4 regions of the Kitasatospora sp. NPDC038210 genome follow, and region 2 is predicted to be linked to each of the others. Evidence: riboswitches for the same ligand, from Rfam matches in the RefSeq annotation. Region 2 holds a riboswitch; each other region holds the start of a gene.
The links. Region 2 has a riboswitch for cobalamin ahead of ACZ7KX_RS18385 (cobalamin biosynthesis protein). Riboswitches for the same ligand answer to the same signal wherever they lie in the genome.
Positions count from the first base shown of each region.

Region 1 (3,463 bases), on a different contig from region 2:
GCGCGCAGCAGGGACACGACCTCGTCGGTGCTCGGCACGCGCGGGGAGTGGATGTCCCACACCCCGGGCCCGACCTCGCGCGGGTACCCGGCCCCGGCCAGCTCCCCGGCGACCTCCATGCGGGAGCGGGTCGCCTCCAGGGAGATGACGTCCGCGTCGAGCTCGTCGATCGCCGTCATGATCGCGCCGAACTCGGCGTAGCACATGTGGGTGTGGACCTGGGTGTCGGCGCGAACGCCGGAGGTGGCGAGGCGGAAGGCCTCGGTGGCCCAGTCCAGGTACGCCGGGCGGTCGGCGGCCCGCAGCGGGAGGGTCTCGCGCAGGGCGGGCTCGTCGACCTGGACTACGGCGGCGCCGACGGCCTCCAGGTCGGTGACCTCGTCGCGCAGCGCGAGGGCGACCTGGCGGGCGGTGTCGGCGAGCGGCTGGTCGTCGCGGACGAAGGACCAGGCGAGCATGGTGACCGGGCCGGTGAGCATGCCCTTGACCGGGCGGTCGGTCAGGCCCTGCGCGTAGCCGAACCAGTCGACGGTCATCGGGTGCGGTCGGGAGATGTCCCCGGCGAGGACCGGCGGGCGCACGTAACGGGTGCCGTAGGACTGCACCCAGCCGTGCCGGGTGGCGAGGTAGCCGGTGAGCTGCTCGGCGAAGTACTGCACCATGTCGTTGCGCTCGGGCTCGCCGTGGACGAGGACGTCGAGGCCGGCCTTCTCCTGGTAGGCGATGACCTCGCGGACCTCGGCCTCCATCCGCTCCCGGTACGCGGCCGCGTCGATCCGGCCCGCCGTCAGATCGGCCCGGGCGAGGCGCAGTTCGGTGGTCTGCGGGAAGGAGCCGATCGTGGTGGTGGGCAGCAGCGGCAGGCCGAGCCGGGCGCGCTGGGCGGCGGCCCGCACGGGGTAGGGCTGGGCGCGGCGGGTGTCGGCCGCGCCGACGGCGGCGGCCCGGGCACGGACGGCCGGGTCGCGGGTGATCGGGGAGCCGGCGCGGGTGGCCAGGTCGGCGCGGTTGGCGGCGAGTCGGGCGGTGATCGCGCCGGCGCCCTCGCGCAGGCCGCGGGCCAGCAGCGCCACCTCGGCGGCCTTCTGCTTGGCGAAGGCGAGCCAGCGGGCGATCTGCGGGTCGATGTCCCGCTCGGCGGTGGCGTCGATCGGCACGTGCAGCAGCGAGCAGGACGGCGCGACGTCGACGCGGTCGGCGAGCCCGAGCAGGGTCGCCAGGGTGGCCAGCGACTTCTCCAGGTCGTTGATCCAGACGTTGCGCCCGTCGACCACGCCCGCGACCAGCCGCTTGCCGGGCAGGCCGCCGGCGGCGGCGAGGTCGTCCAGGTTGCCGGCGGCGGTCCCGGTGAAGTCCAGCGCCAGGCCCTCGACCGGGGCCTTGGCGAGCACGGGCAGGGCGTCGCCGAGGCGGTCGAAGTAGCTCGCCACCAGGAGCTTCGGCCGGTCGGTGAGGCCGCCCAGCTCGCGGTAGGCACGGGCGGCGGCGTTCAACTCGGCCGGGGTGCGGTCCTGTACCAGCGCCGGCTCGTCCAACTGCACCCACTCGGCACCGGCCGCCTTGAGGTCGGCGAGCAGCTGCGCATAGACGGGCAGCAGCCGGTCCAGCAGGCTGATCGGCTGGAAGTCGGCGGCGACGCCGGGCGCGGGCTTGGCGAGCAGCAGGTAGGTGACCGGGCCGACCAGGACCGGCCGGGCCTCGTGGCCGAGCGCCAGCGCCTCGGCCAGTTCGCCGACGGCCTTGGCCGGGTTCGCCACGAAGACCGTGCCCGGCCCCAACTCCGGTACCAGGTAGTGGTAGTTGGTGTCGAACCACTTGGTCATCTCCAGCGGAGCGACATCCTGGGTGCCGCGCGCCATGGCGAAGTACCCGGCCAGCGCGTCGGCCTCGACCGCGTCCCGGTGCCGGGCCGGGATCGCGCCGACGGCGACCGTGGTGTCCAGCACGTGGTCGTAGAGCGAGAAGTCACCGGTCGGGACCTCCTCGATGCCGGCATCGGCGAGCTGCTGCCAGTTCCCCCGGCGCAGGTCGGCGGCCGTGGCCAGCAGCGCCCCGGCGGTGACCGCGCCCTTCCAGTACCCCTCGACGGCCTTCTTGAGCTCCCGGCCCCGGCCCTGGCGGGGGTAGCCGTACGCGGTGGCGAGGGTCGCCGCGGCTGCGGACTTCGTGGTCAAGGGACTCTCCTTCGCGAGTCTTGCTCCTCGGGTGCCCGGGGACGGCACGAGGGCGCGAAGGGATGACGAACCGGGCAGCGGCCGCCGCGCAACGCACGGCCCGATCTGCCCGGTATGGTCGCCGACCCGCCCACGAGGTCACCGGATGGCCGCGCGCGGATGGTCCGCGGGCGGGCAGCGGGCAGGTCTTCGGACTCGCGGGCACACCCACCCTGTGAAGGGCGGACACCTACTGGCCGTCGCTTCCCAGGCCCTCCCGGGCCCAGTGCGTATGACGGCGGTCGTTCCCGCTCACCGCTGCGGGGCAGTCCCGGATTCCCACCGGGTTCCCTCTTGCGACGCGCCTGCCTGGTGGACAGGGCGAACCAGCTGCCCGGTCAGCTTAGGGGCAAACCGCCGGGGCGGGCGCACAAATCCCGTCGGGCGTCCGGATGATGAGACCCCGTCACGGACCGGTGCGCCCGCGCACGGAACCGTCCGGAACCGGGCCCCGGGCCGCGCCCGGCGGCTCCCCCGCAGGTCAGCGCGGGGTCAAGGTCCGGTCAAGGGTTTCGCCGGACGCGCGGCGGGGGCCTATCCTGGGGCCGATTCATACAGACACCTCGTTCGGTGAGGCGTCTTCACGGACACAGGCCACTGATCCCACCCGTCGAGAGACGCTCCGGATCAGGACAGGTCTCCCCGGCCCAAGGGGTGACCCCAAGTGGCTTCCCGTCGCTCGCGACCAGGGACACGCCGTGGAGTGCCAAAGCTCTGACGAGTGGGGGTGCACCCGGCGGTGACGCCGGTCTCCCCCTGCCGTGCCGCCGCGACGCCGATGCGCGGCCGAGATCGGGAGGGAGGCGTGATGGACGGAAGTCCTGGCCATAGTCGGCCCATTCCCGCGCTGTCCTCGCCGTCCTTCCGCCGTCCGAGGCGCCCCCTCCTGCCCTGACCGACCCGGTCCGGCCCCGCCCTGCCCTCCCGCCCCGCGCGGGACGCCTCGGCGTGCGCCCGGAACCGCCCGTGCGGTCGGGGCGCGCGGTGGCGTGCCCGTCGGGCGGCCCGCATGCCCCGAACCGTCCGGGGCGAGGGGGTCCTTCCTCGTGGCTGCCACCACCCTGTTCACGTCCGCCACGGCCCGGCTGCGCGACCGCACGGTCGACGCCGAGCACCGCACCACGGTCTCCCGGGCCGTGCGTTCCTCCCTGGTCTCGCTCGCCGGGCTGATCGGCGGCCCGGTCGCCAACCAGGCCGGCGAGGAGATGGGCCGGGTCGTCGACGTGGTCGCCCGGCTCTACGGGCCGGAG
Region 1 is NZ_JBVJYK010000010.1:304,302-307,764, forward strand. Features, by position in the region: gene metE (5-methyltetrahydropteroyltriglutamate--homocysteine S-methyltransferase) at 1-2,174, opposite strand, end outside; cobalamin riboswitch at 2,338-2,559, opposite strand; M-box (ykoK) riboswitch at 2,769-2,947, shown strand; gene ACZ7KX_RS22200 (magnesium transporter MgtE N-terminal domain-containing protein) at 3,260-3,463, shown strand, end outside.
Region 1: linked by a shared signal. The riboswitch ahead of metE (5-methyltetrahydropteroyltriglutamate--homocysteine S-methyltransferase) and the one ahead of ACZ7KX_RS18385 (cobalamin biosynthesis protein) in region 2 are both predicted to bind cobalamin.

Region 2 (3,463 bases):
GCAGCCGTCCAGGCTCTGCCCCCGGTCATCGGAGATGAACCTGTCGCCCCCCTCCACGGTCACCACCCCGTGGTGGATCTCGTAGCCCACGACCCGTCGGCCGTACGCCTCGCCGACCGGCCGCGCCAGCACCTTCTCGACGCCGAACCGCACCTGCGTCGGCAGCAGGCCGAGCCCGTCGACGGCGCCCGCCTTGGACTCCACCTCGTCGACGATCCCGCGTGCCAGCATCTGGTAGCCGCCGCAGACCCCGAGGATCGGCAGCCCGGCCGCCGCGCGCGCCTTCAGCGCCGGTTCGAGGCCGCGCTCGCGCAGCCAGGCGAGGTCCGCCACGGTGGCCCGGGTGCCGGGCAGCACCACCAGGTCGGCGTCGGCCAGCTCCTCCGGCCTGGTGGCCCAGCGCACCAGGACGCCGGGCTCCTGCGCCAGCGCGTCCACGTCGGTGAAGTTGGACAGCCGGGGGAAGCGCACCACGGCCACCCGCAGCACGTCCGCCCCGAGCGGGCCGCGCCCGTCGACCCGGTCCACCACGGTCGACAGGTCCAGCGAGTCCTCGGCGTCCAGCCACAGCCCGGGCAGCATCGGCAGGGTGCCCAGCACCGGACGGCCGGTCAGCCCGTGCAGCATCTCCAGGCCGGGCGCGAGCAGCCGCGCGTCGCCGCGGAACTTGTTGACGAACCAGCCCGCCACGTGCCGCTGGTCCTCCGCGGACAGCAGCGCCAGCGTGCCGTACATCGCCGCGAACACACCGCCCCGGTCGATGTCCCCGACCACCACCACCGGCAGCCCGGCGGCCGTGGCCAGGCCCATGTTGGCGATGTCGCGGTCACGCAGGTTGATCTCGGCGGGCGATCCGGCGCCCTCGCAGACGACCACCTCGTAGCGGCTGCGCAGATCGGCCAGGCACTCCAGGGCGCGTTCCAGCAGGACGGGCTTGCGCTCGCGGTAGTCCAGCGCGCCCACCTCGGCGACCGGCCTGCCCAGCAGTACCACCTGGCTGCGACCGTCCGCGCCGGGCTTCAGCAGCACCGGGTTCATCGCCGCCTCCGGCTCCACCCGGGCGGCCTGCGCCTGCATCGCCTGGGCGCGTCCGATCTCGGCGCCGTCGGCGGTGACGAAGGAGTTCAACGACATGTTCTGTGCCTTGAACGGCGCGACCCGCACGCCCTGGCGGGCCAGCCAGCGGCAGATGCCGGCGGTGACCACGCTCTTGCCCGCGTCCGAGGTCGTCCCGGCGACCAGCAGCGCGTTCGTCATGCCCTTCCCCTCTTCCCACGGAGCGCGCGCAGCAGGACGTGCCCCGCGACCGTCGTACCCAGCGCCAGCGCGCCCACCCGCCGGGAGAGCGTGCAGGCCCGTTCGATGTCGTCGACCGTGACCGGCCGCAGCTCCCCGCCCAGTACTGGCCGGTGCTCGACGCGCTCGCCGTACTGCAGGGTCCCGCCCAGCCGCACGCCCACCGCGCCGGCGAACGCCGACTCCGCCTGGCCGGCGTTCGGGCTCGGGTGCGAGGAGCCGTCGCGCCGCCAGACCCGCCAGGCCGTCCGCGGCTGCGGGGCGGCGGCCACCGTCAGCAGGGCCGTCAGCCGGGCGCCGGGCCAGCCCGCCACGTCGTCCAGCCGGGCCGAGGCCCAGCCGAACCGGGCGTGGCGCGGCGAGCGGTGGCCCACCATGGCGTCCAGGGTGTTCACCGCGCGGAAGGCCAGCAGCCCGGGCGTGCCGGCCAGGGCGCCCCAGGCCAGGGCGTTCACCACGGCGTCGGCGGTGTTCTCGGCCACCGACTCGACCACCGCGCGGGCGATCTGCTGCTCGTCCAGCGCGCTCGGGTCGCGCCCGCACAGGTGCGGCAGCCGCTCCCGCGCGGCCCGCAGGTCGCCCTGCTGCAGCGAGCGGCCGATGGCGCGGGCCTCCCGGGTCAGCGAGGTGCCGCCGAGCACGGTCCAGGTCGCGGCCGCCGCGAGCGCGGCCCGGCCCAGCGGTCGCCGGCCGACGGTACGGTCCAGGGCCAGCGCGCCCGCCGCGACCGTACCCACGCACAGCGCCGTGTACCCGGCCCCGGCCGCCCGGTCGTCGCGCCACAGCCGCCGCTCCAGGCGGGTGGCGGCGCTGCCGAAGACGGCCACCGGGTGGCCCCGGCGCGGGTCGGCGAAGCGGGCGTCGGCGGCGTAGCCCACGACGGCACCCACCGCGAACGCGGCGGCGCGGCCCCAGCGGCGGCCGGCCGCAGGACGGACGGTCACCGGCCGCACGCCGGACGGCGGCTCACGGAGGGACAGCTCACGGAGGGGGAGCCCAGCGGAAGGCGGCTCATCGGGAGGCGGCTCGGCGGAAGGCAGCTCGGAGTCCGGCCGGGCGGGGCAGCCTGCATCGCGTGCGTGTCCTCACTCAGGGTCCGCGCCCTGGATCGACGTAGCGGGGGCGAGAGTCTCCTGGCTTCCGGGTCGGACGCACTCCCGGTGCCTTCCAGCGGCTTCTGACGGCCCGCCGTGGCGAGATTTCCGAGCGTGCTCCCCGGTGACAGTGGCGGGACCGCGCCGGACTCGCACCGGCTTCCTCTCCATGCCTCCGATTGGCCCCAGGATCCCATCACGCGGCCGAACCGGGAGTCAACCGAGGTCACGGAGGGGTTGGTCACACGGGACGGCGGCCGATGAGCTGTGGGATCGCCCAGCGCGGCACCGCCCCCGGGTCGGCCGCTTCGTGGGTTCGGTCGCTGGGGCCGCGCCGTGGTCCGCGCCTAGCGTTCGGTGGCATGCGTCGCAGAAAGCCCCCCGCCGCCCCGCCCCCGGTGCCGTTCTCGCCCGCAGCCGCCCGCGCCCACCGGGCCGCCCTCGGCCTCACCCCCGAACAGGTCGCCGAGGGCCTGGCCGCGCACGGCGTACGGCTGCTGCCCGCCCACGTCCTCGCCTGGGAGAGCGGCGAGCTGCGCCCCGGCGAACCGGAGTTCATCGCCCTCGCCCGCGCCCTCTGGTGCCCCGCCGTCCAGCTGATGGACACCCGCCCGGTCCGGTTGCGCGACCACCGCGTCGCCCGTGAGCTCGGCCAGGCGGCCGTCGCCGAGCGCACCGGCACCACCCTCGACTCCTACCGGCAGGCCGAACTGACCGACCGCTGGGAGGGCGACGAGGAACAGACCCGCGCCCTCGCCGACGTCCTCGGCCTCGGCCTGCCCTCACTCGTCGAGGCCACCGGCCGCGGGGAGGCGCTCGACCACCTCCTCCGCCAGTGCGTCACCGGCCGCTGGCAGCCCCACCTCCGCGCCCTCGCCCGCATCGTCCCCGCCCCCGCCGACACCCTCGCCGACGCCCTCGCCGCCCTTCACCAGGAGCACCACGTCCCCACCCACTGGGGCGCCACCACCCGCACCGCACCGCCCCCGGCCGCCGGATCCCTCACCCCCCGCTTCTGGCACCTCCTCGACACCGCGGGCACCACCGGGCCGACCGCGTAACAAGGGGGAGGC
Region 2 is NZ_JBVJYK010000008.1:80,436-83,898, reverse strand. Features, by position in the region: gene ACZ7KX_RS18390 (cobyric acid synthase) at 1-1,257, opposite strand, end outside; gene ACZ7KX_RS18385 (cobalamin biosynthesis protein) at 1,254-2,240, opposite strand; cobalamin riboswitch at 2,423-2,556, opposite strand; gene ACZ7KX_RS18380 (helix-turn-helix domain-containing protein) at 2,753-3,451, shown strand.

Region 3 (3,463 bases), on a different contig from region 2:
GGCCTGTCCGAAGGCGTAGCCGGGGGAGCGCGGGTCGAGTTCGGCGGCGCCGGTGGCGACCAGCACGGTGGGCCGCTCCAGGGCGGCGCCGTAGACGGAGACCGAGCCGTGGTCGCCGATCAGGCAGTCGGCGGCGACCAGGGCGGCCTGCCAGCCCTGGTGCGGCGGGATCAGGCGCAGGCCCATCCGGCGGGCGGCGTCGAGCAGGGCCTCGGGGTCGTGGCGGCTCCAGATGTTGGGGTGCAGGACGACGGCGACGGCGTACTCGTCGGCGGGCAGCCGGCGGACCAGGCGCTGGGGCAGGTCGGGGCGGCGGCCGAATAACGAGTGCTCGCTCCACGTGGAGTTGACGACGACGAGCCGCCGGCCGTCGACGGCGCCGAGCGCGGCGCGGTAGGCGTCGCGGGAGCGCAGGCTGCGCAGCATCCGGTCGAAGCAGGGGTCGCCGACCACCCGGGCGACGTCCAGTGCCTCGGGGCAGGAGACCCGCAGGCGGTCCAGCTGCTCGGGGTGGGAGAGGCCGAGGACGTCCACGAACACCCGCCCGCGGTGGGTGAGTTCCTTGCGGGAGAGGCCGGCGGCGCTGACCGTGTCGCCGGTGGACTCGGTGACCAGGCGGTTGTAGCCGGCGCCGTGCGGGAGCACGACGAGCCGGGCGTCCAGGCGGTGCATGGAGGAGTGCACGGCGCAGGAGACGGCCAGGTCGAAGCGGTGCCGGACGGCGTCCTCCCAGTCCAGCAGGGTGAAGCCGGGCAAGCCGTGCAGGTACTCGTCCAGGGCGCGATCGGCGAAGGCGGAGCCGGGGTTGACGGTGAAGTACCGCTCGACCCCGTCCGGGTGCAGCAGGGTGAGGACGTCCAGGACCCGGGTGGCGGAGGTGAGGGTGCGGGCGACCGCCAGCACGCGGGCCTTGACCGGTCGGGTGTTCCAGCGGTCGGCGGGCCAGGCGTGGGGGTGGGACGGCACGCCATGATCGTACTCACCCGGGGTGCCGGTGCGGCCGCGTTTCCCGAGTGTCGGTCAGCCGGCCGCGGCGGTGGGCTCGTGGTGCTCGGCGGCGACGCACTCGTCGAGGAGGGGGCGCATGTCCTGGTCGACGAGCCGGTAGCGCACGACTCGTCCGTCCTTGTCGCCGGTGACCACGCCGGCCGTGCGGAGCAGCCGCAGGGCCTGGGAGACGGCGGGGTCGCGCATGCCGGTGGCGACCGCGAGGTCGGTGACGGCGAGCGGGCCCGCCCGGTGGAGGGCGAGCAGCAGGGCGAGCCGTCCGGGGTCGGCGAGCAGCGAGAACCGCTCGGCCCAGGACCGGACGTGCGCGGCGTCACCGATCGCGGCGATGGCCTCGCAGACCCGGTGTCCGTCGATGGTGCGGTGGCCCGCGCGGTCGGCCGGTACGAGATGCATGCGGACATTCTTGCAGGCGGGCGGCTGTGATCCTGGACACCTGCGCAGGTGCGCAGCCTTGCATGGGTCGGGGCCGGGCCCCTACCGTGTAGCCCGCCGTGGTGCTCGGGAAGACCGGTGACGGACCCTCAGGGGTCCGGAGTCCGGAGCGGCCCTCGCCACTGTGATCGGGCCGTTCCCCCGTCCGCGGGGGAGCGCCGTCCGTACCCACGACGTCACTGGGCGCCTCGCGCACCCGGGAAGGCGGGTACGGGCGTGTCCCGTAAGCCAGGAGACCGGCCGCGGCATCTCACGAAGTGATTCCACGAGGTGCTGGAGCGTGATCCGCAGATGACCCTGCCCGAAACCGCCGCCGCGGAGGCCGCAGCGGCTCCCTCCGTACTGCCCACCTTCCGGTGGCGGCGCGAGGACACCGTCCGCACGGCCGGGCTGATGGGCGTGATCCTGGCCATGCACGTGGTGGCCTTCGGGACGCTCATTTTTCTGGTGGCACCCGAGCGGTACGCGGTCGGTACCCAGGTCTTCGGGGTGGGCCTGGGTATCACCGCGTACACCCTCGGGATGCGGCACGCCTTCGACGCCGACCACATCGCGGTGATCGACAACACCACCCGCAAGCTGATGGCGGACGGCAAGCGGCCGGTCTCGGTGGGCTTCTGGTTCGCCCTCGGGCACTCCTCGATGGTGGTCATCATGGCCGCCCTGGTGGCGGGCGGCGCGCAGCTGGCGAACACGCTGATGGACGACGAGTCGACCACCCACAAGTGGCTCGGGGTGGTCGGGACGACGGCCTCCGGCGCGTTCCTGTACCTGATCGGGGCGCTCAACCTGGCGGCGCTGCTCGGGATCCTCAAGGTGTTCCGGGCGATGCGCGCCGGGCAGTACGACGAGGCGGAGCTGGAGGCGCACCTCGACTCGCGCGGCTTCATGGCCCGGGTGCTGAACCGGGCCACCCGGTCGATCACCCGGCCGGGGCAGATGTTCCCGGTCGGCATGGTGCTGGGCCTGGGCTTCGACACCGCGACCGAGGTCACCCTGATGGTGATGGCCGGCTCGGGTGCGGCCGCCGGACTGCCCTGGTACGCGATCGTCTGCCTGCCGCTGCTGTTCGCGGCCGGGATGAGCCTGTTCGACACCCTGGACGGGACGTTCATGAACTTCGCGTACCAGTGGGCCTTCGCCAACCCGGTGCGCAAGGTGTACTACAACCTGACCATCACCGGGCTGTCGATCGCGGTGGCCTTCATCATCGGCACCATCGAGCTGGTCGGTGTGCTGCACGAGAAGTTCGACCTCACCGACCCGGTGAGCGGCTGGATCGCGGACATCTCGCTGGACAACGTCGGCTACGCGATCGCCGGGCTGTTCGTGGTGGTCTGGGCGCTGGCGATCGGGTACTGGAAGCTCGCCCGGGTCGAGAAGCGCTGGGCGCCCGAGGGCTCGTGACGGGTCCGAGCCCGGGGGCATGAGCGCGGCTCATGACGTCGGGCATGAGCGCGGCTCATGGGGTCGGGCATGAGCGCGGCTCATGGGGTCCCATGAGGTCGGCTCATGGCGGCCGGGGGCATGAGGTCGACTCATGGCGTCGGGGCATGAGCGCGGCTCATCCCACTGCCCCATGAGCGCGGCTCATGGGGCAGCGTCATGAGCACCTCTCATGCGGCCGCGAGCAGCAGCGTTCCCGCGACGGCGAGCCCGGCGCCGACCACCTGGACCGGGCGCAGCCGCTCCTTGAACACCCCGCGTGCCATCAGCGCGGTGACCACGGGGTAGAGCGAGGAGAGGACGGCGGCCACGGTGGCCGAGCCGCGGTGCGAGGCCATCGCGAAGACGGCGTTGGCGACGACGTCGGCGAGCCCGACCGCGGTGAGCAGCGGCAGCCGGGCCCGCAGTCCCGGCAGCAGGCCGGCCGCATCCCCGGAGCGGCGCAGGCCGGCCACCAGGACGGTGCCGCCGACGGCGACGTTGCACAGCCGTTGGACGCACAGCACCAGCAGCAGGCCGCCGTCCGCCGAGGCGTGCGCGATCAGGGCCATCACCGTGCCGAAGCCGAGGGCCG
Region 3 is NZ_JBVJYK010000014.1:39,381-42,843, reverse strand. Features, by position in the region: gene ACZ7KX_RS26755 (hypothetical protein) at 1-966, opposite strand, end outside; gene ACZ7KX_RS26750 (ArsR/SmtB family transcription factor) at 1,021-1,404, opposite strand; cobalamin riboswitch at 1,487-1,702, shown strand; gene nicT (Nickel transporter NicT) at 1,735-2,850, shown strand; gene ACZ7KX_RS26740 (EamA family transporter) at 3,060-3,463, opposite strand, start outside.
Region 3: linked by a shared signal. The riboswitch ahead of nicT (Nickel transporter NicT) and the one ahead of ACZ7KX_RS18385 (cobalamin biosynthesis protein) in region 2 are both predicted to bind cobalamin.

Region 4 (3,463 bases), on a different contig from region 2:
GTCGGCGGAGCGCTCGTACGCGGTGAGCATGATGCGCTCGGCGATGAGCGTGGACAGCCGCGCGGCCTGCGCGGAGTCGAAGTCGATCCGCAGCTTGAAGAAGACGTCCTGGAGGCCCATCACGCCGAGGCCGACCGGGCGCCAGCGGGAGTTGGACGTCCCGGCCTCGGTGGTCGGGTAGAAGTTGATGTCCACCACGCGGTCGAGGAAGGTGACGGCGGTGCGGACGGTGGCGTCGAGGCGCTCCCAGTCCATCGCGCCGAGCAGGTCGTCCGCGGAGGCGCCGACGGCCACGTGCGCACCGAGGTTGACCGAACCCAGGTTGCAGACGGCGGTCTCGGAGTCGTCCGTGACCTCCAGGATCTCGGTGCACAGGTTGGAGGAGTGCACCGTGCGGCCCGGCAGCGCGGTCTGGTTGGCGGCGCGGTTGGAGGCGTCCTTGAAGGTCATCCAGCCGTTGCCGGTCTGCGCCAGGGTGCGCATCATGCGGGCGTAGAGGGTCTGCGCCGGGATGGTGCGGACGGCCTTGCCGGCCTGCTCGGCCTTGCGGTAGGCCTCGTCGAACTCCTCGCCCCACAGGTCGACCAGCTCGGGCACGTCGGCCGGGGAGAACAGCGACCAGTCCGCGTTGGCGTTGACCCGGCGCATGAACTCGTCCGGGATCCAGTGCGCCAGGTTGAGGTTGTGGGTGCGGCGGGCTTCCTCGCCGGTGTTGTCGCGGAGCTCCAGGAACTCCTCGATGTCGGCGTGCCAGGTCTCCAGGTAGACGCACGCGGCGCCCTTGCGGCGGCCGCCCTGGTTGACGGCGGCGACCGAGGAGTCGAGGGTGCGCAGGAACGGCACGATGCCGTTGGACTTGCCGTTGGTGCCGCGGATCAGGCTGCCGCGCGAGCGGATGCGCGAGTAGGACAGGCCGATGCCGCCGGCGTGCTTGGACAGGCGGGCGATCTGCGCGTAGCGGTTGTAGATCGAGTCCAGGTTGTCCAGCGGGGAGTCGAGCAGGTAGCAGCTCGACATCTGCGGGTGGCGGGTGCCGGAGTTGAAGAGCGTCGGCGAGGAGGTGAGGTACTCCAGGCGGCTCATCAGGCCGTACAGCTCGGCCACCTCGCGCACCGACTGCTCGTTGTCGCCGACCGCCAGGCCACAGGCGACGCGGAGCAGGAAGTGCTGCGGGGTCTCGACCACCTTGCGGGTGATCGGGTGGCGCAGCAGGTAGCGGGACTGCACGGTGCGCAGGCCGAAGTACTCGAAGCGGTCGTCGCCCGCGGCGTCGATCAGGGCGTCCAGCGCGGCGGCGTGCTTGGCGACGAAGTCCGCGGTGGTGTCGCCGATCAGGCCCTCGGCGTGGCCGACGGCGATCGAGGCGGAGAAGGACGTGGCGCCCTGGCTGTTCGCCTCGTCGACGATCTCCAGCGCGAGCAGGCGGGCGGCGAGCTTCGAGTACTGGGGGTCCTCGGCGATCATCGACGCGGCGGCGTCCACGGCCAGCCCGCGCAGCTCGGCGAAGTCCGAGCCGGCGTGGCGGCCGCGCAGCGCGGCGGCCGCGACATGGCCGGGGTCGACCTCGGGGAGGTCGACACTGCGGTCGGTGAGCAGCCGCAGCAGGGCGCCGCCGGGGTCGGAGACCTTCGGGTCGATGAAGGCGGTACCGGAGCCCTGGGCGGGCAGGGTGGCTGAGGCAGCGGTGGTCAAGGCGCTCTCTCCTGGCGGCGATCGGCGGCGGTGATCGGAGCCTCGGGCCGGTCGGGGCAGGGGAGCACGGCACGAACGCAAACGGCGTCGCGCGACGGTGTCTCCCCGGCCCGCCCGCGAGGCCCGGAGGGGTGGTGCTTGGTGCTGGCGCGGCCTCTGCGGGAGGGCCGTGGCGCACGCCGCCGGCAGGTACTCGGACTCGCGGGGACAGCTGCTCCAGCCGCCCGCACACCGCTGCGGGGCAGTCCCGGATTCGCACCGGGTTCCCCTGCATCGACAGCAGAAGCGAGCATACATGTAGTGCCGCTGCTCTGCGGCGGCACCATATGTTGTGCCTGTCGTGTCACCCGCGTGGGCGGGCCCGTCGGCCGGTCAGTGCTTGAGATAGACCTTGTACGTGCTCGAATCGCCGGTCGGCGAAGTGAATTGCGCCACCAGTCGGTACTGCCCGCCGGCCGCCAGCGCGGCGCTCAGGGCGCGGTCGGTGGCGCGCGGCGCGGTGCTGTCGAGGACGACCATCGTGAACCAGCCGTCGCGGATCGCGGCGACGCTCCCGTCGTCCCCGTGGTGCTGCACGCCGGCCGCGTCGCGGTACTCCGTGCCGGTGCGCGCGGAGACCCACTGCTCGGGCCTGCTGACCGCGCCGAGGTAGTACTCGGCGAGTCCGTCGACCTCGGTGAGGTAGCGCCCCTGGGGCACCGCGTGGGACCGCAGGACGGCCAGCAGGCGGCCGGAGTCGGGTCCGTTCTGGTACCGCAGGGCGGACTGCTCCAGGCCGAGGGCGAGCAGCGCGACCCAGACCAGGATGCCGAGCTGGGGGTGGCGGAAGTGGGCGCCGACCAGCCGGGTCAGGCCCACCCCGGCGAGCGGGGCGGCCAGCAGCATGCCGTAGGCGAGGTGGCGGAACAGCGCCCCGGAGGTGCCGGTCCACACGTGCGCGGCCGGGACGGCCAGGGCGGTGGCGGTCAGCACGGTGCCGAGCAGGGCGCGGTGGCCGCGCGAGGTGGGAACGGCCTCCTTCTCGGGCGCGTCGTGCTCGTTCATCTGCTCGCGGCGCGCGTAGGCGATCGTGCCGGCCACCGCGAGGACGGTGAACAGGCCGCTCCACTGGGCGGTGGAGAGCAGGACGGCTTCGGCCGAGCCGGGGGCGGTGCCGTGCGAGGGCGACCACCCGGCGATCTCGCCCAGCGTGCCGTACGGCAGCAGCAGGACGACGGTGCCGGCGGCCAGCAGCAGGGCGCGCAGGGCGGCCGGGCCGAACCGGCGGTGCGGACGGGCGGTGGCCAGCGCGAGGCCGACCAGGGCGGGCACGGCGAAGGCCGCGGAGTACGCGACGGCGCAGGCGAGTGCGGCGGCCGGGGCGGCGGTCAGGACCAGCGCCGGATGTCGCCGTGAGGTGAACACCGTGGCCCAGGCCGCGAGGGCGACCAGCAGCACGGCGAGGGACTCGGGGGCGGCGTAGAAGCCGACCACCACGGTGGACTGCAGGACGGCGTAGACGGCTATCGCGCAGATCGCGACCCGCTCGTTGAACAGCCGGCGGGTCAGCGAGTACAGCAGCACCGTGGTGACCAGCGCGAAGCCGAGGCTGAGCAGCCGGGTGCCCCAGATGCCGTTGGCGTCGGCGGCCGCGCCCGCCAGCGGCGGGTAGAGCCAGGGCGAGCCGTTGATCCGGTCGACCAGGTCGGTGGTGACCGGGGTGCCGTGCATCAGGTGGGCGAGCTGCTGGCGGCCGGCGACCATGGCGGCGGCCTCGTCGGGGTGCGCGGCG
Region 4 is NZ_JBVJYK010000006.1:250,749-254,211, reverse strand. Features, by position in the region: gene ACZ7KX_RS15165 (ribonucleoside-diphosphate reductase subunit alpha) at 1-1,668, opposite strand, end outside; cobalamin riboswitch at 1,860-1,991, opposite strand; gene ACZ7KX_RS15160 (glycosyltransferase family 39 protein) at 2,065-3,463, opposite strand, start outside.
Region 4: linked by a shared signal. The riboswitch ahead of ACZ7KX_RS15165 (ribonucleoside-diphosphate reductase subunit alpha) and the one ahead of ACZ7KX_RS18385 (cobalamin biosynthesis protein) in region 2 are both predicted to bind cobalamin.